2 regions of the Paenibacillus sp. FSL R5-0928 genome follow, and region 2 is predicted to be linked to the other one. Evidence: predicted binding sites of a transcription regulator. Region 2 holds the regulator's gene; the other holds the start of a gene.
What was found. Region 2 encodes CtsR, which represses protease genes until heat stress. Its sites were predicted from a motif close to ATGGTCAATAAAGGTCAAACA; they were not measured.
Positions count from the first base shown of each region.

Region 1: clpP (ATP-dependent Clp endopeptidase proteolytic subunit ClpP) is a predicted target of CtsR. The motif match lies at 1,676-1,696, and genes of this name have one in related genera.

Region 1 covers NZ_CP150225.1:174,721-187,207, reverse strand. The annotation lists gene gap (type I glyceraldehyde-3-phosphate dehydrogenase) at 1-80, opposite strand, end outside; gene MKZ16_RS00915 (sugar-binding domain-containing protein) at 194-1,246, opposite strand; tRNA gene MKZ16_RS00910 (tRNA-Arg) at 1,515-1,589, shown strand; gene clpP (ATP-dependent Clp endopeptidase proteolytic subunit ClpP) at 1,783-2,379, shown strand; gene MKZ16_RS00900 (GDSL-type esterase/lipase family protein) at 2,469-3,107, opposite strand; gene MKZ16_RS00895 (DUF4163 domain-containing protein) at 3,219-4,322, opposite strand; gene MKZ16_RS00890 (SIMPL domain-containing protein) at 4,449-5,204, opposite strand; gene MKZ16_RS00885 (HPr family phosphocarrier protein) at 5,373-5,642, opposite strand; gene whiA (DNA-binding protein WhiA) at 5,740-6,669, opposite strand; gene MKZ16_RS00875 (YvcK family protein) at 6,715-7,662, opposite strand; gene rapZ (RNase adapter RapZ) at 7,717-8,616, opposite strand; gene MKZ16_RS00865 (ROK family glucokinase) at 8,663-9,613, opposite strand; gene MKZ16_RS00860 (DUF438 domain-containing protein) at 9,823-11,082, opposite strand; gene MKZ16_RS00855 (DUF1858 domain-containing protein) at 11,098-11,322, opposite strand; gene MKZ16_RS00850 (altronate dehydratase family protein) at 11,526-12,487, opposite strand, start outside.
Region 2 covers NZ_CP150225.1:6,530,711-6,543,197, reverse strand. The annotation lists rRNA gene MKZ16_RS29830 (16S ribosomal RNA) at 1-1,445, shown strand, start outside; tRNA gene MKZ16_RS29825 (tRNA-Ala) at 1,547-1,622, shown strand; rRNA gene MKZ16_RS29820 (23S ribosomal RNA) at 1,765-4,691, shown strand; rRNA gene rrf (5S ribosomal RNA) at 4,821-4,937, shown strand; gene MKZ16_RS29810 (GNAT family N-acetyltransferase) at 5,359-6,531, shown strand; gene MKZ16_RS29805 (CtsR family transcriptional regulator) at 6,826-7,287, shown strand; gene MKZ16_RS29800 (UvrB/UvrC motif-containing protein) at 7,318-7,842, shown strand; gene MKZ16_RS29795 (protein arginine kinase) at 7,871-8,935, shown strand; gene clpC (ATP-dependent protease ATP-binding subunit ClpC) at 8,971-11,439, shown strand; gene radA (DNA repair protein RadA) at 11,626-12,487, shown strand, end outside.

The DNA.
Region 1 (12,487 bases), 830 kb from region 2:
ATACCTTCTACATTTTGAATACGGCGGAAAGCAAGGCGTCCAATACGTCCAAAACCGTTAATTCCAACTTTTACACTCATTGAATAGTTCCTCCTAGAATTCGTTTTATTTATTCAAAACAGACGGTGAGGTCTGTCATGACAACAATGTTAAGTATGATGCAAGAAGTATGTTATTGCCTGCAATCTAAAAACTACGAAGATAGCTGTAGTTGATTGTCAATTTCCTTGCCTATTTCTACTGCGGCAGCCTCGTCCGTGACGAGAATATTCTCCTGCCCGAAACGCAGCATGGCATGAATGGCTTTGGCCTTGGGTTTGCCTCCTGCAATACCGATGACTTTCTCTGTCCGAATAATATCTTCTAGACGTAGACCCATCGTAAGCATGGTATGGACAACCTGACCCTCTTCATTGAAATAATAGCCAAAAGATTCGGCCACTGCCCCTTCACCCTGGATTTCCGAGACTGTAGCCTCGTCCAGTTTGCGGCGGCGGGTCATTTCAATGGCATCCCCAATCCCATGTACAATAATACGCGAACTGCGGATGGTTTGTACAATCTCTCCAATATTAGAGTCAAGTGCCAGCGATTGGTATGCATCCCCACTAAGCAAATCAGGGACATGCAACAACCGGTAGTTGGCTCCAACCCGCTTTGCCATTGTTGAGGCAATCGTGTTGGCTTGAATCTCCATACTCTCTCCTAATCCTCCACGCGCCGGAACAAACCAAGCGTTCTTATAGGAAAGGGACAACGGCGGTGTCAGTTGATCAGCCATATCGGCAAGCGTCGATCCACCTGTGACGGCAACTGTATCATCTGCGCGAAGTATACTCAGCAGCGCTTTCGCACCCGCCCGGCCAAGCTCTCGTTTGGTGAACGGCGATGACTCACAATCACCCGGTACTACAATAACTTTATCCAGACCATACGTTGCTCGAATTTTCTCTTCCAGCTCATCCAGACCAAATAGGCTCTTAACAACCGGCTCTAGCAAATCAAGCAGTCTACGTCCAGCAGCGCTAATGCGCATGCCAACACTCTCGATCTCAATAAGCCCTTGCGATTTCAGAAGATCCGTCTCGGCACGCAGTACCCGCTCAGTCATATCTAGCGAAGCGGCTAGCGTTCTGCGCCCAATAATATCGGACAGCATGATCTGATGAAGAATCGTGTACCGTCTCTTAAGGGTTTCCATGAGATCAGGCAGAAGCTGCTTTTGGATATCTAATAAATTACGCATACTTTCACTCCTGCAACTTCGTCTTCCTCTATTCCCTTGTTCATGGTCTCAAAACGTCCCGGGTAAACTTTTTAAGTCCCACCCATATTCTAACCAAATATTGCTCGAAGCGCAAGTCTTCCGAGAGTAGAATTCTCAAGCACTTGTCTTCTTATACATTAATAAGGTCAGAAAAAGATATAGCGCCCGATGCCTGCCCCTAGAGCGCTTGTCCAGTATTAATATTACATTGCAATTGTGTAAAAATTGTATTATAATCATTTTTGTTGCGCCCGTGGTCCAATGGATATGACGTAGGCCTCCGAAGCCTGAGATCCAAGTTCGATTCTTGGCGGGCGCGCCATTAATTTCATTTTTGCACATAATTTAGTAGTGCCTATACTACTACTTAACCAAAGAGCCGCTTGTCGGCTCTTTTTTTCGAATATAAGTTTGACTTTCTTTGACTTTTTGTTTGAATTTGTTTATCATGTGGGTAATACGGCAAGAGTAAAAATGAATACATTTGAAGAACCAATATCAAGGAGGTTTTCCACGTGAGTTATATTCCTATGGTAGTAGAACAGAGCAACCGCGGCGAGCGCGCTTATGACATCTATTCCCGCCTGCTGAAGGACCGCATCATTTTCCTTGGAACGGAGGTTAATGACGTGGTAGCCAATTCTATCATCGCACAAATGCTGTTCTTGGCTGCCGAAGATCCTGACAAGGACATTCACCTTTACGTGAATAGCCCAGGCGGTTCCATTACTGCAGGTATGGCTATTTTTGATACAATGCAGTACATTAAACCAGACGTTTCCACCATCTGTGTGGGTATGGCAGCTTCCATGGGAGCTTTCCTGCTAAACGCTGGCGCGAAAGGCAAACGTTTCGCACTGCCTAACAGCGAGATCATGATCCACCAGCCTCTGGGTGGTGCTCAAGGTCAAGCAACGGACATTGAAATCCGTGCCCGCCGCATCCTCAAATTGCGCGATAAGCTGAACCGTATTCTAGCAGAACGTACGGGTCAACCTCTAGAACGTATTGAGAAGGATACAGATCGCGACTACTTCATGACTGCTGCAGACGCGGCTGAATACGGTATCGTAGATAAAGTAATCGAGAAGACATTGCCTAGCGGTGTGTAAGCTATAAAGTAAAAATATAAAGAGGCTGTGCCCTAACCATAACGGATAGGGCACAGCCTCTTTATATTTTATAGAAGACCTAAATCCAATCAATTCAGCCCTCCATAACCTAGTGCATCCAGCTTCTCGGCAATTACGCGATAACCCCGGCCATTCGGATGCAAATGATCAATGGATAACAACCCTCTCTCATTTCCTGCGAACTCACTGTAAATCGAAGCAAATCCACATACTCGGCTGCTGTACTGTGCTGCGTATTGATTAAACTGTCTGACCCACTCTGTCGCACCAACCACCTGAGGATAGGGATTATATAATCCCACAATTCTAATGATATAAGGTCTACGCGTCCTCGCCTTCAATTGTATAAGGATATTCATAATTGCAGAGAAATTTTGTTTGCATTCCTGAAGCGATCTGCGCAGTTGTGCGGATAAGTTCCCTTGCTGTCTTGCTGCTGATTTGGCCGCGTGAATCAAATCATTACCACCGATAGACACAGTGATGATATCGGCTTCTCGAACGGCCTCACGCATCATGGAATTTCCGCGCAGCCGCTGCTCCAGCTCTGAAGTAGTCATTCCGTTCACGCCTAAATTCGTAGAGGCTACAGCAGTCCGCAGTCTCCCTTCTGCCATTCTACGGTACACCGGAACAAAACCGTTACCTGGCAGAGCACCAAATCCAGTCGTCAAGGAATCGCCAATTGCAGTATATTGGTAGCCCATAGCTCTCCCCCGTTCATAAACTAGTTACTCCCTTTAGTATATGAACTAGAGACAACTCCGGTAAGGGGGAGATGCCTTGTGCTGACATTAGCGGAGACGAGGTATCTCCATTTATTTCATGCCAGCAAACGGGCTGCTGCCATCCGGCAAAAGCTCTTTGAAACTAAAGGTATACTCAGGGAAGCCTGCAGCATACGCTGTGTACTCATATAATTGGAAGAACAGAACAACCTTGTCATCCTTCAGATAGAAATATTTCTCCGTATTCAATCCGTTGAATCCTCCCAAATAACTATCCTCTGCCTTCAGCAGCTTGCTCAGCTTAGCATTCAGCTGTTTTTTGTAGTTTGGATTAGCTCCAAACAGGTCGCCCAACAATAGACGTTTACCATCTTTAAGCGAGAAGGTGAATGCCTCACGGTTAGTCATTCCATGAGCGCCGCCCGTATCGCTATACTGATGCATCACTATGCTGATCACACCATTCTGATTGTAGGTCACTACATAACCTGAATCATAGGTGTATTTGGGCTCTGCTCCATCTCGATCGGAGATATCCTGTTCTGCACCCGCCGCGAATTTCATAACACTTTCCTTCAAAGTATTATTAATAGCTTGTTGCGCACTGGAATTGCCCAATCCACTGATCTTCGGATAATCAAGCTGAATAAAAGCTTCTGTCCGATCTTTAGCATAAGTTTCCGTGGTTACCGTCAGCGCGTTCTGCGGTCTGTTCACCACATTCAGCTTACTGGCGGCCCGACTCCAATCTACCTTATAACCCATATAATCATTTAACAATCCTGATGGAACATAGAGGCGATTATTAATTAACTTCCCTTCATACTCTCGAATGAAATAGTTATTCACCCACACAGAAGTACCGTAACTGGATAACATCAACTTCGCCTTGGCCGATCCTTTTCCAATCATGTACGCATTTTCCTTCTTATCATACGCAAGCGGTAATCCCAACACATCTCGCATAAAAGTTATGGGAATCCAGGCCTGTCCTTCCTTCAAAATACCTTCCTGTAACGAATTTATCCCGTTTGCCTTTAAAACGATACGCGAATCAGTAGCTTTATTCTCCGTTTTACTAGCTGCTGCATAACCCGTTTCGCTGGGCAGCAGACCTCCACCAAACAATAAACCTGCCGACATCAGACCTATGCCCCATTTGCGTACTGATTCTTTTGAAATAATATTCATCATCTTATTTTTCCTCTCCTTTCCAATTTATTAAACAGAATCGTAGAGAACTTACACAAAAAAAGAGGCGCCCCCCACTATTACTAGTGGAAGATCACCTCTCCTCTCTGCATTCACCTTGTTCTGATACTATTTCAATTCATACATTACGCTTAGCTGAGTTGTAACTTTAACTACACCAGGTTGCACGGATGTGCTTGCACCAGCATCTGCTGCAGCCATATTCATTTTTAGATTCTGTTCAAAATAAACCGGAGTGATATCGCCATCATTTTGGCTGACCGTGATCACTTGACCCAAGCTGCGTTTAGCTGCCTTAGCAATAGCCCCTGCTTTAACATCTGCATTCGCCATCGCTTTTTCAATCACCTGAGCTTCAAATGCAGAAGTATCTTCCACAGAAAAACGTGCATTTCCGATATTATTCGCCCCTGCCGCAGATGCAGCGTCCAGCAATTCACCAACCTTAGTCAGATCTCTATAAGACACTAACAGCGTATGATTGGCGTTGTATCCCTTCACTTGCTGTCCTTCTTTTTCGCTGTAACTATAATTGGGTTGCACATAAAACTGCGTGCTTTGAATATCTTTATCTGCAATTTTCCAAGTATTCTTTAGTAAAGTCATAATCTTCTGAATTTTAGCGGCATTGGTCTTCTGCGCTTCTTGCGCAGTTGTGGCCGTAGTATCCACACCGATGGTCAAGTATACGATATCCGGCTTGAGGGACAATTCGCCTTTACCTACTACACTAACGACATTTTTCTGCACTTCATCTGCGTAAGCCTTTGCAGGACCTTGGAAAACACCACTCATGCTGATCCCTCCAATTAACAAGCTCCCTACGATCATCACTGAACCAATTTTCTTCAATAAACCTTTCATATTTGCCAGCCCCTTTCATTTCTTTTGATTTGTTATTATCCTCTAGACGAGTCATTTTGGTAAATGTTGCACGTCTCAATCTATTTTTTGGTATTAAAAAAAGCCCCGAAGGGCTTTTGGTCATGCGATAAATAAAGTCTTCCTAGCAGAAACGATGTTGTCTTCCTATTATTGGTTCTCAAGCTCTTCTTTGCTGACCAGACTTGTCAAAGCGTTTACAGCTTGATCGGCATCCGCACCGTCCGCGCTAATGTAAATCTCCGTGCCGGAACTGATAGCGAGGCTCATAATCCCCATAATACTTTTAGCATTTACTTTTTTATCATCTTTTTCCACGAAAATCTCCGACGAAAACTTGTTAGCTTCTTGCACAAACAATGCTGCCGGTCGGGCATGAAGCCCTGTCTTCAACCGAACAACTACCGGGTGCTTTGTCATGAAACGCTTACCCCCTAATTGAGTTCTCCCCAAAAGTTTCACATTAATTTTATATTATTATATCATTATAACGTAAACCACACTAGAAAAAAAGTAATTAGCCGCCTCGAACCTTGTCCGCCAGCTCATCAATCTTACGAAGCCGATGATTTACTCCCGACTTACTGACTGTACCTTTGAGCATTTCACCAACCTCCTTGAGGTTGATATCTGGATGCGCCATTCGAATTTCTGCTACTTCACGCAGTTTATCCGGCAAATTCTCCAGTCCCATTTCTCGCTGCAACAGCTTGATATTCTCAATCTGCCGCACCGCAGCACTTATTGTTTTGTTGAGATTTGCGGTCTCGCAGTTCACGATCCGATTCACGGAATTACGCATATCGCGCATAATTCTTACATCCTCAAATTTGAACAACGCCTGATGCGCTCCAATCAAACTTAAGAATTCAATGATCTTCTCGCCTTCTTTAATATAAAGAATGAATCCTTTTTTACGTTCAATACAGCGTGCATTTAAGTGGAATTCCCCAGCCAGATCCACTAATGCTTTACAATGTTCCTCATACATCGAGGAAATCTCCAAATGGTAGGAGGAGCCTTCCGGATTATTAACCGATCCGCCAGCCAGAAAAGCACCGCGCAAATAAGCACGCTTGCAGCAGTTATTCCCAACAATCTCATCATCAATACCATCGGTAAAAATAAATCCTTCCGACACAATTCTAAGATCCTTTAGGATCTCTTGTACACGGTTTGGAATTCTGACGATATAGACGTTATTTTTCTTCAAACGCATTTTTTTACGCACGAGTAGCTCAATATGGACCTGGTAATATTTCTTAAGTAAAGAATATACCCGCCTTGCAATCGCGGCGTTCTCCGTCGAAATGTCGAGAATAACCTTTTTGCTTGAAAGCTGCACAGATCCATTCATACGGATAAGCGCTGACATTTCCGCCTTCTCGCAGCAGGGTTCACTCTCCACCATCGTCAGCTCTTTTTTGGTAAGGGCCGCAAAAGACAAGGGTCTCACCTCTTTCTTGATAAGTACTTCATTCTCATCTATAAGTTATACCCTAGGGTTTCTGTTTATCCAATCCTGCACAAGCTGATAAATGTGATGGCTAAGCTTATCGGTATCATGTCTCAAATAAGTTCGGAATAAAACCAGTTTATCGGCTATAACCTTGTATCCATTGCCATCCAGCGCTTCTTTATCAAGCTGCACCGGGCGCGCGCCCTTCTCGGCGTACTTCGTCTGGACCTGTTCCGGAATCTCACCGTCATTAACAATAACATAATCGAATAAATCAATCCCGATATGATCATATACAGCTTGAAGATGATCGCTGACGGTATAGTTATCCGTTTCACCCGGCTGAGTCATTACGTTGCAGACGAAAATTTTGATAGCATTCGAAGATACAACCGCTTCTGCCAGTTTCGGAACAAGCAGGTTGGGAAGAATGCTCGTATACAGACTGCCAGGACCCAGCAGGATCGCATCTGCATTCCGAATCGCCTCAAGCGCTTCGGGCAACGGTTCTACATCTGGCGGCTCCAAGGACACTCGTCTGATGATCCCGCCAGCTTCAGGGATTTTGGACTCCCCTGTGATAATCGTGCCGTCCGACATTTCTGCATGCAGGATTACAGCCTCACCGGCCGCAGGCAATACCCGCCCGCGAACAGCGAATAATCGACTAAGCTCCCGAACAGCCGTAACGAAATCGCCGGATATATCCGTGAGCGCAGCAAGAATCAAGTTGCCGAGACTATGACCAGCTAGTCCCTCACCCGTGTTGAAACGGTATCTCATAATCTCTGCCATGAGCGGCTCAACATCAGCCATAGCTGTCAATACGTTGCGTATGTCCCCAGGAGGAGGCATTTGCAGTTCACTGCGTAAAATACCAGAGCTTCCCCCATCATCGGCAACGGTAACAATAGCAGTAATATCTAATGGCTTCTCTTTTAAACCACGAAGCATGACAGATAACCCCGTGCCACCGCCCATAACGACGATACGCGGACGCTGTCTTTGTTCTTCAGCCACTATGACCCCTTCTCTCTAGTGCCGATCACGCTCGGAATCCCGATGACTAACGGTTACGGATTCCGTCTCGCTAACGCCCAGCATTTTACCCAAATACTCGGATATGGCTACAGAACGGTGTTTACCTCCCGTACAGCCAATGCCAATGATAATCTGGGACTTACCTTCCTTACGATATTGCGGAATTAGAAAATGAAGCATATCGAGCAGTTTGGTCAGGAACACCTGTGTTTCAGGCCACTTCATTACATAATCGTAGACTTCACTGTCCTGGCCGGTTTTAGGCCGCAGATGGTCCACATAATGTGGGTTAGGCAAGAAGCGGACATCGAAGACAAGATCTGCATCAATAGGAATACCGTACTTAAATCCGAAGGATGTAATATTGACGGAAAGCGTACTTTTTCCTAGATGCGAAAACCGTGAAATGATCTTCTCCTTAAGCTGCACGGGCTTCATACTGCTGGTATCTAAACATAACGTAGCTGAATTTTTCAATTCTTCAAGCATCTTACGTTCTAGCTTGATACCATCAAGCGGTAGCCCTTTAGGTGCTAATGGATGATGACGTCGACTTTCCTTGTAACGCTGAACAAGTACTGAATCTGTAGCATCCAAAAACAAAATCTCACAGCCAATGGTTGACTCATCCTTGATATAGGCAAGAGACTCAGACAAAGCAGTGAAGAATTCTCGACCACGCAGGTCAATTACAAGGGCTACCTTGGCAATCTTACCCTTCGACTGTTCAATTAGCTCTGCGAACTTGGGAATCAGTACCGGTGGTAAATTATCGACACAGAAGAACCCTAGGTCTTCCAGACTCTGTACAGCAATTGTCTTCCCCGCACCTGACATTCCCGTAATAATAATCAGGGTGGCTCCAGCCGTTGGGGTATTGTCCAATTCGGTCATAAAAGCGTCCCCTCCCTAGATTTAGTATATGAATACTTCCCGTCTTTTAAGAACGCAGCAAAAGGCCGGCAGCCCCAACAATACCTGCGTCATTGCCAAGCTCAGCTGGAATAATCGAAACACCAGTTTGAAGCGGAGCCGGTGTCAATTTCGCAAACACACGACGAACCTCATCAAATAGAATATCTCCAGCCTTAGACACGCCGCCGCCAACGATAAATACTTCAGGGTTAAGCACAGCCGCAACAGAAGCCATGGATTTACCCAGATAGTACGCTGCACGATTTACTATACGGATAGCTACTTCATCGCCAGCCTTAGCCGCATCAAAGACTTCTTTCGCAGCAATCTTCTCTACCATAGAGAGGGAAGTACGATCGCCACGAGCTACTGCATCATTAGCCATGCGGATAATACCTGTAGCGGAGGAAACGGTTTCCAGACAGCCCATGTTGCCACAGCCGCATTGAATAGCTTCCAGATCCGGCACTACTGTGATATGTCCAAGCTCACCAGCTAATCCCGCAAAACCTTGATAAATCTTTCCATTAATAATGATTCCGCCACCGACACCTGTTCCAAGCGTATAGCAGACACAGTTATCAACGCCACGTCCCGCACCACTCCAAGCTTCCCCCAGTGCAGCCACATTCGCATCATTGTCTATTTTGACAGGCTTGTTCCAACGATCTTCCAAAATGGAACGGATCGGCACATCTCTAAATCCTATGTTAGGCGCAAGGATGATGATTCCTTCACGAATATTTGTGAACCCGGCTACACCCGCTCCTACACCTGCAAGCTGATCCCAAGAGTACGGGGAATCCTCCACAATTTGGCGTACATACTTCTCGATATTATCGATAACAGTATCGACACCCTCTGCAGTTCCTGTAGGTCCCTCATAAGTATGTAGCAGGGTACCTTCAGCATTACAGATTCCAACCTTAATTGCAGTTCCACCCAAATCCACGCCAACGTAGATATTCTCAGACATGTAACAAGCCACCTTTTTTTATACTAAAATAGTTAATCCTAAGTACCAACTATAATAGAAGCCCTCTCTGTGGTCAAGGAAAGACAACACACCCGGGAATTCCTTATTTTAAGAGTATACTCTATTATATTCTAAAAAGACCCCCTTACGCCTAAGTAAGAGAGTCTTGTACCTATATTATTATCTGGAAAATAACCCAACGTACCGATTTATTCTGATAAAATGCGCTTTTGTCCCTCTAGTGCTCGGATTGGAGCGATATTCTGTGTGAACTCTAGCGTGCCCATATATTGGCCTGACTCGTCTCGTACAGCGAAGTAGCGGATGTAGATAAACTTATCCTTGATGTTGATCCAGAAGTCTTCAGCATCCTTACGACCTGCCTTAAAGTCTTCCAAAAGCTTCTCTACCACATGAACACTTTGCGGGGGATGACAGTTCTGTACTGTACGGCCGATAACCGCTTTAGTTCGAGCAAAGATACGTTCCTTCCCGTGTGAAAAATATCGAACGACATCATTCTCGTCAATGAAGGTTAGATCTACAGGCAGATGGTTGAGTACGGTCTCGAGCTGATGCAGTGACAACAACCCTGTCTCAAAACGGATGAACCCACCTTGCGGCGTCGCTCCTTCTGTTTCTTCCGGCACTGCGCCTTCCGGCTCTGCAGCCCGCTCAGGGATCCACTCCTGCTCCGGTGCGGTTAGGCAGAACCCGATCTCATCGCTCTCCCGGGCGATTTTGACCCATTCATCTTCCGTCAGTTTGTCCAGGGCCATGGGCAGTAGAATATTTTCTTCCTTAAAGATCATTTCATTAACTTCCTTGATGATCTCCTCAAGCTGAACGCCTATTTCTGCTGCATTTCCGCTATAAGTGCTGAGCGCTGCTTTTGCCTCTTTAATCATACGGCGGATATTATCATCCACTCCCCACATTACCTTGGTTGGGCCATAAATTCCGTATTTTTCGAGGTATGGGAACAGCAGATTTTCTTTTCGGCTATAGTGCTTATCAAGATCCAGCAGCAAGCTAAGATCCTCCAACAACTTGAAGATCAATTCCTCACTATCGTTCTTTTGAAACTTTGTTGCGTGCAGATCCATGCGGAAGTTAACAAGTCTTTCGATCTCACGATTCTCCAATTTGAAGGTGTGTACTGGATGGCCTGGCTGCTCCTCGGGCTTAGACGAGCGGTGAATCTGCTCAATAGAGCCTTTAAAGATGGCTGTATGCACCGAACAAAGACGTTGGACCTCGGATACCGGAATTCCTTCTTCGGTCATTAATGAATGCTCCATCGCGGAAATCTCCGCTACGGTAACATCACCCACAGCTTCGGCGAACCGCGCCTTAACCTCTTCTACACTTTTGCCTGCATGCAGCTCTTTAATAATTTCCTTAAGCATAGCCTGGCGACGAGTCTGTTCCGGCACATCAACTTCACGGTTGTTAATTAGTTCGCTCATATTAACACTCCTTTATTAAATAATCTCGAAACCATGACGTTCAAAAGTTAGCTTCACGTGCTCGAGATCCATTTTCTTCAGCTTAATTCCTTTGGATAAGGTCATGAAACGGCCAGCGGTCTGCAGCATGCCAGGCTTGGCAATATCCTTAAAGCCCAGCTCTACCATAATCTCGATGACCTCCGGATGCCGTGATACCATCTCGAATATAGATTCATCCAAACTCAGCACTTTTTCCATTTGACTCTTCTCCTTTATGTGAGAACTATTCTCAATAAAAGATTAGCACAGGCCGTAGAGGACCATTGTGATTGCAATCACTAATTCAAAAGAAAGCATTTATCGTTCTTTTTAAGACGGATTATGTATGCTGTGAACCTAAAAAAACTGTCCCCTACGCTTAAAAAGCATAAGAGACAGCCTGATTTGTACTTAATTATTTATTATAGCGTTACTCCTGTTTTGAATATGGAAATCTCACGGAAATTATTCTTTTCATTATTAACCCATTCACCGCTGGCGACCGCAATAATATAGTTTATGAAGCTGTGCAGGACCTCATCTGGAGAACCATCTTCCACCAACACACCTGCATTAAAATCGATCCAGTGACGTTTACCTTCATACAGTGGGGTATTGGTAGACACCTTCATCGTTGGCACGAATGTACCAAAAGGCGTTCCCCGTCCGGTCGTAAAGATCACCAATTGGCAGCCTGCAGCAGCCAGTGCAGAGGATGCCACAAGATCATTGCCAGGCGCGTTAAGGAGATTTAAGCCTTTGTTAGTGATAAGCTCTCCGTACTTGAGTACATCCATCACCGTAGAGTTACCGGATTTTTGAGTACAACCCAGCGATTTATCCTCAAGCGTAGTAATTCCTCCGGCTTTATTCCCTGGAGAAGGATTTTCATATACCGGCTGTTTATAGTCCATAAAATACTGCTTAAAGTCATTAATGAGATCGACAATTTTGTGGAAAATAGTTTCGTCCGCTGCACGTTCCATTAGAATTTTTTCGGCACCAAACATTTCAGGCACTTCAGTCAGTACAGTGGTCCCGCCTTGAGCAGCCATATAATCAGACAGACGTCCAAGGAGCGGATTCGCAGTAATACCGGATAAACCGTCGGAGCCTCCACATTTCAGACCGATCTTCAGCTCGGAGAGTGATACTTCTTCCCGTTGATCGCCTTGTACATTATTGTAGATTTCCTTCAGCAGCTTCACGCCTTCTTCAATCTCATTCCCAACCTCTTGGGAGACAAGGAAACGCACACGATCCTCATCATAGCTGCCAAGCATATCTTTAAAAATATGCAAATTGTTATTCTCACAGCCCAATCCGAGCACAAGCACGCCGCCCGCATTCGGGTGTTTAACCGCGTTAGCCAGAATCGTTCGCG
Region 2 (12,487 bases):
GGTGAGTAACACGTAGGCAACCTGCCCTTCAGACTGGGATAACTACCGGAAACGGTAGCTAATACCGGATAATTTCTTTTTTCTCCTGAGAGAAGAATGAAAGACGGAGCAATCTGTCACTGAGGGATGGGCCTGCGGCGCATTAGCTAGTTGGTGGGGTAACGGCCCACCAAGGCGACGATGCGTAGCCGACCTGAGAGGGTGAACGGCCACACTGGGACTGAGACACGGCCCAGACTCCTACGGGAGGCAGCAGTAGGGAATCTTCCGCAATGGGCGAAAGCCTGACGGAGCAACGCCGCGTGAGTGATGAAGGTTTTCGGATCGTAAAGCTCTGTTGCCAGGGAAGAACGTCCGGTAGAGTAACTGCTACCGGAGTGACGGTACCTGAGAAGAAAGCCCCGGCTAACTACGTGCCAGCAGCCGCGGTAATACGTAGGGGGCAAGCGTTGTCCGGAATTATTGGGCGTAAAGCGCGCGCAGGCGGCTATTTAAGTCTGGTGTTTAAACCTTGGGCTCAACCTGAGGTCGCACTGGAAACTGGGTGGCTTGAGTACAGAAGAGGAAAGTGGAATTCCACGTGTAGCGGTGAAATGCGTAGATATGTGGAGGAACACCAGTGGCGAAGGCGACTTTCTGGGCTGTAACTGACGCTGAGGCGCGAAAGCGTGGGGAGCAAACAGGATTAGATACCCTGGTAGTCCACGCCGTAAACGATGAGTGCTAGGTGTTAGGGGTTTCGATACCCTTGGTGCCGAAGTTAACACAGTAAGCACTCCGCCTGGGGAGTACGGTCGCAAGACTGAAACTCAAAGGAATTGACGGGGACCCGCACAAGCAGTGGAGTATGTGGTTTAATTCGAAGCAACGCGAAGAACCTTACCAGGTCTTGACATCCCTCTGAATCCACTAGAGATAGTGGCGGCCTTCGGGACAGAGGAGACAGGTGGTGCATGGTTGTCGTCAGCTCGTGTCGTGAGATGTTGGGTTAAGTCCCGCAACGAGCGCAACCCTTAACTTTAGTTGCCAGCAGGTAATGCTGGGCACTCTAGAGTGACTGCCGGTGACAAACCGGAGGAAGGTGGGGATGACGTCAAATCATCATGCCCCTTATGACCTGGGCTACACACGTACTACAATGGCCGGTACAACGGGAAGCGAAGCCGCGAGGTGGAGCCAATCCCATCAAAGCCGGTCTCAGTTCGGATTGCAGGCTGCAACTCGCCTGCATGAAGTCGGAATTGCTAGTAATCGCGGATCAGCATGCCGCGGTGAATACGTTCCCGGGTCTTGTACACACCGCCCGTCACACCACGAGAGTTTACAACACCCGAAGTCGGTGGGGTAACCCGCAAGGGAGCCAGCCGCCGAAGGTGGGGTAGATGATTGGGGTGAAGTCGTAACAAGGTAGCCGTATCGGAAGGTGCGGCTGGATCACCTCCTTTCTATGGAGAATCGTTCTCTGCAATGAGGACATTCAAATCGGAAGCTCAGCTTCCAAAACTAATTAACGTGTATCCATTTGTTCGGTTTTGATGGAATTTGCGGGGCCATAGCTCAGCTGGGAGAGCGCCTGCCTTGCAAGCAGGAGGTCAGCGGTTCGATCCCGCTTGGCTCCACCAACAAACTTCATCTATTTGTTATGTCTATACACTTGATCCTTGAAAACTGGATACCGAAACGAATTTGCGTTTTAGAACATCTTTTAGCAACTTGTGCAAACAAGTAAATGTTATTAGTGAGATTTTTCTTCGGAAGAATCAAGGTTAAGCTAATAAGAGCACACGGAGGATGCCTAGGCGCCAGGAGCCGACGAAGGACGTGGCGAACAACGAAACTGCCTCGGGGAGCTGTAAGCAAGCTTTGATCCGGGGGTGTCCGAATGGGGAAACCCAGCTGTGGTAATTCGCAGTTACTCATACCTGAATACATAGGGTGTGTAGAGGCAGACCAGGGGAACTGAAACATCTAAGTACCCTGAGGAAGAGAAAACAATAGTGATTCCGTCAGTAGCGGCGAGCGAACGCGGAACAGCCTAAACCTAAGAGCTTGCTCTTAGGGGTTGTGGGACGTCTCACATGGAGTTACAAAGGAATATGGTAGGTGAAGAGGTCTGGAAAGGCCCGCGATAGAGGTAAAAGCCCTGTAACCTAAACTGTGTTCTCTCCGAGACGGATCCCGAGTAGTGCGGGGCACGTGAAACCCCGTATGAATCCAGCAGGACCATCTGCTAAGGCTAAATACTACCTGGCGACCGATAGTGAAACAGTACCGTGAGGGAAAGGTGAAAAGCACCCCGGAAGGGGAGTGAAATAGAACCTGAAACCGTGTGCTTACAAAAAGTCAGAGCCCGATCTATGGGTGATGGCGTGCCTTTTGTAGAATGAACCGGCGAGTTACGTTTAACATGCAAGGTTAAGCCGAGAAGGTGGAGCCGCAGCGAAAGCGAGTCTGAATAGGGCGATTGAGTATGTGGACGTAGACCCGAAACCGTGTGATCTACCCCTGTCCAGGGTGAAGGTGCGGTAACACGCACTGGAGGCCCGAACCCACGTACGTTGAAAAGTGCGGGGATGAGGTGGGGGTAGCGGAGAAATTCCAATCGAACTCGGAGATAGCTGGTTCTCCCCGAAATAGCTTTAGGGCTAGCCTCGGTATAAGAGTAGTGGAGGTAGAGCACTGATTGGGTGCGGGGTCCGCAAGGATTACCAAGCTCAGTCAAACTCCGAATGCCATATACTTATTGCCGGGAGTCAGACAGTGAGTGCTAAGATCCATTGTCAAAAGGGAAACAGCCCAGACCATCAGCTAAGGTCCCCAAGTGTGTGTTAAGTGGGAAAGGATGTGGAGTTGCACAGACAACCAGGATGTTGGCTTAGAAGCAGCCACCATTGAAAGAGTGCGTAATAGCTCACTGGTCGAGTGACTCTGCGCCGAAAATGTAACGGGGCTAAACACACCACCGAAGCTATGGCTAGATACGTATGTATCTGGGGTAGGGGAGCGTTGTGTAGGGGTTGAAGGTGTACTGAAAAGAGCGCTGGACACTACACAAGTGAGAATGCCGGTATGAGTAACGAAAAGATCAGTGAGAATCTGATCCGCCGAAAGCCCAAGGTTTCCTGAGGAAGGCTCGTCCGCTCAGGGTAAGTCGGGACCTAAGGCGAGGCCGAAAGGCGTAGTCGAAGGACAACAGTTTGAAATTACTGTACCACCGTAATCCGCTATGAGCGATGGGGTGACGCAGGAGGGTAGTGACGCGGACTGATGGATGTCCGTCTAAGCAGTGAGGCTGATGTGTAGGCAAATCCGCACATCATTAAGGCTGGGCTGTGATGGGGAGCGAAAATTATAGTAGCGAAGGTCATGATCTCACACTGCCAAGAAAAGCCTCTAGCCAGGAGAAGGTGCCCGTACCGCAAACCGACACAGGTAGGCGAGAAGAGAATTCTAAGGCGCGCGGAAGAACTCTCGTTAAGGAACTCGGCAAAATGACCCCGTAACTTCGGGAGAAGGGGTGCCCCGGTAGTGTGAATAGCACGAGGGGGCCGCAGTGAAAAGGCCCAAGCGACTGTTTAGCAAAAACACAGGTCTGTGCGAAGCCGCAAGGCGAAGTATACGGGCTGACGCCTGCCCGGTGCTGGAAGGTTAAGGGGAGTGGTTAGGGGTAACCCGAAGCTATGAACCGAAGCCCCAGTAAACGGCGGCCGTAACTATAACGGTCCTAAGGTAGCGAAATTCCTTGTCAGGTAAATTCTGACCCGCACGAATGGCGTAACGACTTGGGCGCTGTCTCAACGAGAGATCCGGTGAAATTTTAATACCTGTGAAGATGCAGGTTACCCGCGACAAGACGGAAAGACCCCATGGAGCTTTACTGCAGCTTGATATTGAATTTGGGTACGATCTGTACAGGATAGGTGGGAGCCGTAGAAATCGGAGCGCAAGCTTCGGTGGAGGCGCCGTTGGGATACCACCCTGATCGTATCTAGGTTCTAACCTAGTACCCTTATCGGGTACGGGGACCGTGTCAGGCGGGCAGTTTGACTGGGGCGGTCGCCTCCTAAAGAGTAACGGAGGCGTTCCAAGGTTCCCTCAGAATGGTTGGAAATCATTCGCAGAGTGCAAAGGCATAAGGGAGCTTGACTGCGAGACCTACAAGTCGAGCAGGGACGAAAGTCGGACTTAGTGATCCGGTGGTACCGCATGGAAGGGCCATCGCTCAACGGATAAAAGCTACCCTGGGGATAACAGGCTTATCTCCCCCAAGAGTCCACATCGACGGGGAGGTTTGGCACCTCGATGTCGGCTCATCGCATCCTGGGGCTGAAGTAGGTCCCAAGGGTTGGGCTGTTCGCCCATTAAAGCGGTACGCGAGCTGGGTTCAGAACGTCGTGAGACAGTTCGGTCCCTATCTGTCGTGGGCGCAGGAAATTTGAGAGGAGCTGTCCTTAGTACGAGAGGACCGGGATGGACGTACCGCTGGTGCACCAGTTGTTCCGCCAGGAGCATGGCTGGGTAGCTACGTACGGACGGGATAAGCGCTGAAAGCATCTAAGCGTGAAGCCCCCCTCAAGATGAGATTTCCCAATTAGTAAGACCCCTTGAAGACGACGAGGTAGATAGGTTGGAGGTGGAAGTGCAGCAATGCATGGAGCTGACCAATACTAATCGGTCGAGGGCTTATCCTATACTTAGAATGCAGATTCGTTTCGGATTCAGTTTTCAGGCGATTAAGCCTGTAACACGCTTAGAAATTCATTGTCACTTCTGGTGATGAACCGAATTTCACGCGGCAGCGTCTGTTTCACAGACGCATGTTTGGTGGCGATAGCGGAGGGGTTCCACGCGTACCCATCCCGAACACGACCGTTAAGCCCTCCAGCGCCGATGGTACTTGGACCGAAGGGTCCTGGGAGAGTAGGACGTTGCCAAGCACAAATAGACCACTGTTGATAACTCGACAGTGGCTTTTTTGCGTCTATTATAGATTGTGGAAAACTTGTGGATAATTCATTGGAATTTGCAGAAAACTTACGCACATGTGGATAGATGATTAAAAGGCAAAAAATCACCGAATGGTGTGGATTAAGTACATATTTATGTAGATCTGTCAACAGAAAACCTAAGTAATACACGGGTTGCTGTGGATATAGTCGGATTTATGTGGATAGAGGGATTGATAAGTGGATAATTATTTTAACTTGAATAGGACAAGATTACAAGACTATTTTTGAAACTGCTTAAAGCTGTGGATAACTAAAAAAAGTTCGAAAAATATCCTTATAATTCGCACACAATACACTCTCTTGTTATACTAACCATAAAAGTAAATTCATAAATGGTGAGGTGAGTTTTGTGGATATCAGACAGTTGCACTCAGAAGAGTTTAATCTAAGCATGGATTTATCTGAATATGCTTTTCAATACAAGCTGCCCAGTGAGAAAAGGGCTAATGCTAAGGAAAGATTTAAAGCAGAACGCGTATGGGGTGCTTTTGAAGAAGGTACTTTGGAAGCCAAACTTACTCTTCTTCCATTCCAAGTGTACATACAAGGTAGATTAGTACCTATGGGAGGGCTCGCTGGGGTAGCGACATGGCCAGAGAATCGCAGACAGGGACATGTGGCAAAGCTCCTAGCGCATACGCTGCAAACGATGAATGAGGCGGGGCAGACATTATCTTTTCTGCATCCGTTCTTGATCCCCTTTTATCGCAAATTTGGTTGGGAAGTTTATTGTGAATATAAGAAATACTCCATTCCTGTTGCCAAGTTTCCCAAGAAGGTTGAAGTTGAGGGCAAGGTAAGACGCGGTGTTAAAGATATCGTAGTATTGGACAACTTATACAATCGTTTTGCAGTTAGATATAACGGAACACTTAAGCGTGATTTGGACTGGTGGGAGAACTCTGTTCTGGATGATGAAGGTCAGACTGCGGTATTTTATTCACAGCTTGGGGAACCTGAAGGATACGTATTATATAAGATAGAAAATAGAGAACTGGTCATTGATGAATTTGTGTTTTTGAACGAACAGGCCCGGCAGGGGCTGTGGACATTTCTTGCGAATCACGATTCAATGGTGACCGGTGCATCGCTAAAACTGGTGCCATCCGATGATATGTTACCCTTTTTGCTGCCTGATCCGCGTATAGAGCAGGAGAACTATCCTTATTTTATGGCGCGTATTGTGAATGCTAAAGTATTTGTGGAGAGTTATTCTTTTAAGCGTCACAGCAGTCAGAAGAAACAGGTTATCTATATTGAAGATAAATATGCACCATGGAATGACGGGTTGTGGGAATGGACGGTCTCCGAAGAGGGAGCAGCAGCTTTCTTGCGTATAGAGGGTGAACGGGATGCAGCTGACTTAAGCTGTGATATTGGTACGCTGACGATTCTAATGTTTGGATATAAAAGCCCAGCAGAGCTGGCTCGTTATGGACGTGTGACTGGTAATCCGACGGCTCTGGAATGGCTCGAAGAAATCATACCGCAAGCTGAAACCGCACTTTTTGATCATTTTTAGAAAATAATTAGGCTCTCCCCTTCGAAAGATGCTGGGAGAGTTCTTTATTTCCGAATACATTCGCTGAAAAAAGTGAAAAATAAGAGAATCCTCTTGGAATTAGCACAGAATATGTTATAATATTAAAAAGTCAAAGAAAGTCAAAGTCAACGCACCTGATGACATACAGTGCGATCCTCTGAATTCGTGAAGTTTTCTTCAGACTTATATGAATGAAGTTCACTAATGAATGTCATTAAGGATGCGGGCCGCAAGCGATATTATGAAGCTTTAAAGAGCACTGGAGGATGAGTGATGCGCAATATCTCTGATATTATTGAACAATATCTGAAGAATATTTTGCATGAAAGTCCCGAAGGTACGGTGGAAATCCAGCGAAATGACCTGGCGGACCAGTTCTCATGCGTACCGTCACAGATCAATTATGTTATTAGTACACGCTTTACACTGGAAAAAGGCTATGTGGTGGAAAGTAAGCGTGGTGGCGGGGGATATATTCGTATTCAACGTTTTGAATTGCCGCCCAACGTGGCACTGCATGCCCATTTAAACCATACTATAGGTGGCGGGATAGATCAGAACGCTGCCGAAGGGTTGATTTATCAACTGGAGGAAGCTGGTTTTCTAAGCAAGCGTGAGGCGTGTCTTATGCGCGCTGCTGTTTCTCGGGATTGCCTAACGGTTAAGATTCCATATCGGGATGAGATTCGGGCCAAGATTATGAAGGCGATGTTAATCTCTTTGTTAGGCAAATAATTGTCAATCATAAGGGAGGGGCTTTCGCTTATGCAATGTCAGGAATGTGGCGTCAAGCCAGCAACACTCCATTTCACCAAGATCGTGAATGGAGAGAAGACAGAATTTCATATCTGCGAGAGCTGTGCGCGGGAGAAGGGTGAACTGATCCCGGGAACTGCTGGAGGATTCTCCATTCACAGCTTGCTGTCCGGTCTGCTTGATCTTGAAGGGGCCGGTAAGGAAAAGACGGCTGCTACGAAGACTACGCAGAGTCTGCAATGTGAGAATTGTGGGATGACGTACTCGCAGTTTAGCAAATTGGGTCGTTTTGGCTGCAGCTCCTGTTATAAATATTTTAACAGTGCACTGGACCCGCTCTTTAAACGGGTGCATGGCAGCACTTCGCATGTAGGCAAGATTCCCAAACGTGCTGGAGCACAGATTGTGTTCAAACGGCAAATTGATGAATTGAAGCTGGAATTACAGCAAAGTATCGCACAGGAGGAATTCGAAACTGCGGCAGAGCTGCGGGATCAAATTCGCCAACTTGAAAAAGAAATGGCACAAGAGTAAAGTCTTTGATATATAGGGGGGATATGACATGTCAAGTCTCCGATTTACTGAACAAGCGCTTAGTGATTGGATGCGCTCGGGAGGCAGTCACTCCGAGATTGTAATTAGCAGCCGTATGCGTATTGCACGTAACTTAGAGCATCTTCCATTCCCTATGCTTGCTTCCTTAGAGCAATCGGAAGAAGTATTAGAGCTGCTGGCCCCTGTGTTTCATGGGGAAACTGCTGCCGAATTCGGATCTTTTCAACTGATAAAGCTTGCTGAAGTGAATGAACTGGACAAAAAGGTATTGGTCGAGAAACATCTCATCAGTCCTAATCTGGCTAATGATTCACGTGGCGCAGCTGTGATATTAAATGAAGATGAGTCGGTCAGCATCATGATTAACGAAGAAGACCATCTGCGGATCCAATGTCTGTTCCCGGGTCTTCAGGTAAGAGAAGCATGGGAACGTGCGACAGCCATCGATGATATCTTCGAATCAGCTGTTAATTACGCTTTTGATGATAAAAGAGGATACTTGACCAGTTGTCCCACCAATGTGGGTACAGGGCTGCGTGCCTCAGTAATGCTGCATTTGCCAGCACTAGTAATGACCCAACAGATCAATCGCATATTGTCAGCAGTGAATCAAGTGGGATTGACTGTAAGAGGAATTTATGGTGAGGGCAGCGAAGCAGTAGGGAACATCTTTCAAATTTCCAATCAGATTACTCTCGGTCAAACGGAAAGTGAAATCATCGAGAACCTTCACAGTGTAGTCACCCAGATTATAGAGCATGAACGAAATGCCCGTGAAAGGCTGCTGGTAGATTCCGCTTTAAGAATTACAGACCGAGTGAAAAGATCTTATGGGATTTTGTGTTATGCAGCTCTAATGGAGCTTAAAGAATCCGCACAACGGCTGTCTGATGTGAGACTTGGGGTCGACCTTGGCATACTGGAAGGCCCTTCGATTTCCGTGCTTAATGAGCTTAACGTTAAGACACAGCCAGGATTTCTGCAAAAAATGTTCGGTGACGAGATGAACGCTACTGAACGGGATATGTATCGGGCGAAACTGCTCCGAGAAACACTGGGAACACAACATTAATATAGATATTTATTATTCATGGAGGTGCAGGAGATATGATGTTTGGAAGATTTACGGAACGCGCACAAAAAGTGCTAGCGCTAGCGCAGGAAGAAGCTGTTCGTTTAGGACACAACAATATTGGCACAGAACATATTTTGCTAGGACTTATTCGTGAAGGAGACGGCATTGCTGCTAAAGCATTAATCGCTTTGGGTCTGGGTCTTGAGAAAATCCAGGATGAAGTGGAGACACTGATTGGCAGAGGCCAAGAACAACCTACGAACATTGCTTATACTCCTCGCGCCAAAAAAGTAATCGAGTTGTCGATGGACGAAGCCCGCAAGCTGGGACATACGTATGTCGGCACTGAGCATATTCTGCTAGGACTTATTCGTGAAGGAGAAGGTGTCGCGGCTCGTGTGCTTAATAACCTCGGCATCAGCTTGAACAAAGCTCGTCAGCAAGTGCTTCAGCTTCTGGGAAGCAGCGAGGCTGCATCCAGTCATAGCGGAACACCTGCTAATGTCAGCACACCGACTCTAGACGGCCTAGCACGCGATTTGACGGCTTATGCGAAGGATGGCAACCTGGATCCAGTTATCGGTCGTAGCAAGGAAATTGAACGTGTTATTCAGGTACTGAGCCGCCGGACGAAGAACAACCCCGTGTTGATAGGTGAACCTGGGGTTGGTAAAACAGCTATTGCTGAAGGCTTGGCCCAAAAGATCATTAATAATGAAATTCCAGAAACACTGCGCGACAAACGCGTAATGACGCTCGATATGGGTTCTGTAGTGGCTGGTACTAAATATCGCGGTGAGTTTGAAGACCGCCTCAAGAAAATCATGGATGAGATTCGCCAAGCGGGGAATATCGTACTCTTTATCGATGAGCTTCATACGCTGATCGGTGCTGGTGGCGCAGAAGGTGCTATTGATGCATCTAACATTCTTAAGCCGGCTTTAGCCCGCGGAGAACTTCAGTGCATCGGTGCGACGACGCTGGATGAATATCGTAAATATATTGAAAAAGATGCAGCTTTGGAGCGCCGTTTCCAACCGATTACGGTGGATCAGCCATCTCCAGAAGAAGCGGTACAAATTCTATTTGGACTTCGCGATCGTTATGAAGCACATCACCGTGTGAAAATTACGGATGAAGCTATCGTGGAAGCTGTAAAGCTGTCTGATCGTTACATTCCGGATCGGTTCCTGCCGGATAAAGCCATTGACCTTATCGATGAAGCAGGGTCTAAAGTAAGGCTTCACTCTTACACTATCCCGCCAAATCTGAAGGAACTAGAAATGCGCTTGGATGATATCCGCAAGGAGAAGGATTCCGCTGTTCAGAGCCAAGAGTTTGAGAAAGCGGCTGCCCTGCGTGATACGGAGCAAAAAATCCGTGAAGAGCTTGATACGACTAAGAACCAGTGGAAAGAAAAACAAGGACGCACCGACTCTGAAGTTACACCTGAAGATATCGCACAGGTTGTCGCAAGCTGGACGGGGATCCCTGTAAGCAAGCTGAAGGAAGAAGAGACCGACCGTCTGCTTAACATGGAGGCTCTGCTGCATGAACGAGTGATTGGTCAGGACGAAGCTGTTAAGGCTGTCAGCCGGGCATTGCGCCGGGCGCGTGCGGGTCTTAAAGATCCGAAACGTCCAATGGGCTCGTTTATCTTCCTCGGTCCTACGGGTGTAGGTAAAACTGAGTTGGCACGTGCGCTTGCTGAAGCTATGTTCGGCGATGAAAATGCGGTCATTCGTATTGATATGTCGGAATACATGGAGAAGCACTCCACGTCCCGTTTAGTTGGTGCCCCTCCTGGATATGTCGGCTATGAAGAAGGCGGCCAATTAACAGAGAAGGTACGTCGTAAACCATACTCTGTAGTACTGCTTGATGAAATTGAAAAAGCGCATCCGGAAGTATTCAACATTTTGCTGCAAGTGCTTGAAGATGGTCGCCTTACCGACTCTAAAGGCCGGGTAGTTGACTTCCGTAATACACTTATCATTCTGACCTCTAACGTAGGCGCACAGGCAATCAAGAAGAATTCGACACTTGGATTCACGGCTGTGCAAGATGCAGGAGCAGAATACGGCAATATGAAGGGCAAGGTTATGGAAGAGCTCAAGAAGAGCTTCCGTCCAGAGTTCTTGAACCGGATCGACGAAATCATCGTCTTCCACTCACTCGATGAGAAACATATCGCTGAGATCGTTACGTTGATGTCTGATGAGCTCCGCAAGCGCCTGCGTGAATATGATGTTGATTTCGTACTCACGGATGCAGCGAAGGCCTTCTTGGCTAAAGAAGGTTATGACCCAGCCTTTGGTGCACGTCCATTGCGCCGGGCAATTCAGAAGCATATTGAGGACCGTCTTTCTGAGGAATTGTTGAGAGGAAATATCCAAAAGGGTGATTCCCTCAATATTGATGAGGTCGGCGGAGAACTTGTGGTGACTAAAGTGGACGCTCCAGTAGCGCCAGCGCTTGAAAAAGAAGTAGAATCCGAATAAAATAAACAAGGCTTTCGCTCCTTATTTATAGAGGAGCGGAAGCTTTTTTTATTGGAAATAGATCAATTTTAAATATACATTTAATGCAAATACCGAATGACCTTTCGTTAAAGGGGTAGAAATGGTAAACTTTCATTAGAAGAAAATGATCCGAATTGTAAACAGTTCGGACCGTAAGGAGAACAAATGGCTAAAGCAAAAACAAAATTTTTTTGCACCGACTGTGGATACGAATCGCCAAAATGGTTCGGGAAATGCCCAGGGTGCCAGGCTTGGAACTCCATGGTGGAGGAAACGGAAAGCGTAGTCAAAACACAGGGAATGAATGCCCCTATTTTTCATAGTAAAGAAAAGGCACAGTCGATCATAAGTATAGAAAGTGACAAGGAACCGCGCATACTGACAGGTATAGGTGAGCTTAACCGTGTTCTCGGTGGGGGGATCGTACCAGGATCGCTGGTACTAGTAGGGGGAGACCCAGGAATCGGTAAATCTACGCTCTTATTACAGACCTCGCACGCCCTTACAACACAGGGATTGCGAGTACTGTATATCTCGGGCGAAGAATCGGTAAGGCAAACTAAGCTGCGCGCGGATCGCCTCGATGCGTTGTCAACGGAGCTTTATGTACTATGTGAGACAAATATGGAAAGCATAGAAGAAGCGATCGAACAAATCCAGCCACAATTTCTTGTCATCGATTCTATTCAGACCGTATTTATGCCAGAAGTAACGAGTGCGCCAGGCAGCGTGACCCAGGTTCGGGAGTGTACGACAAGATTTATGCGTATCGCTAAGATTCGTGGAATTGCAACAGTTCTCGTTGGTCATGTTACCAAGGAAGGGGCTATTGCTGGACCACGGATGCTTGAACATATGGTGGACTGCGTGCTGTATTTTGAGGGTGAGCGGCATCATACGTATAGACTTTTGCGGGCTGTAAAAAACCGCTTTGGCTCTACGAATGAAATCGGCATTTTCGAAATGGGTGAAGCGGGGCTTACCGAAGTAGAGAATCCATCGGAGCTCTTTTTATCGGAACGTCCGC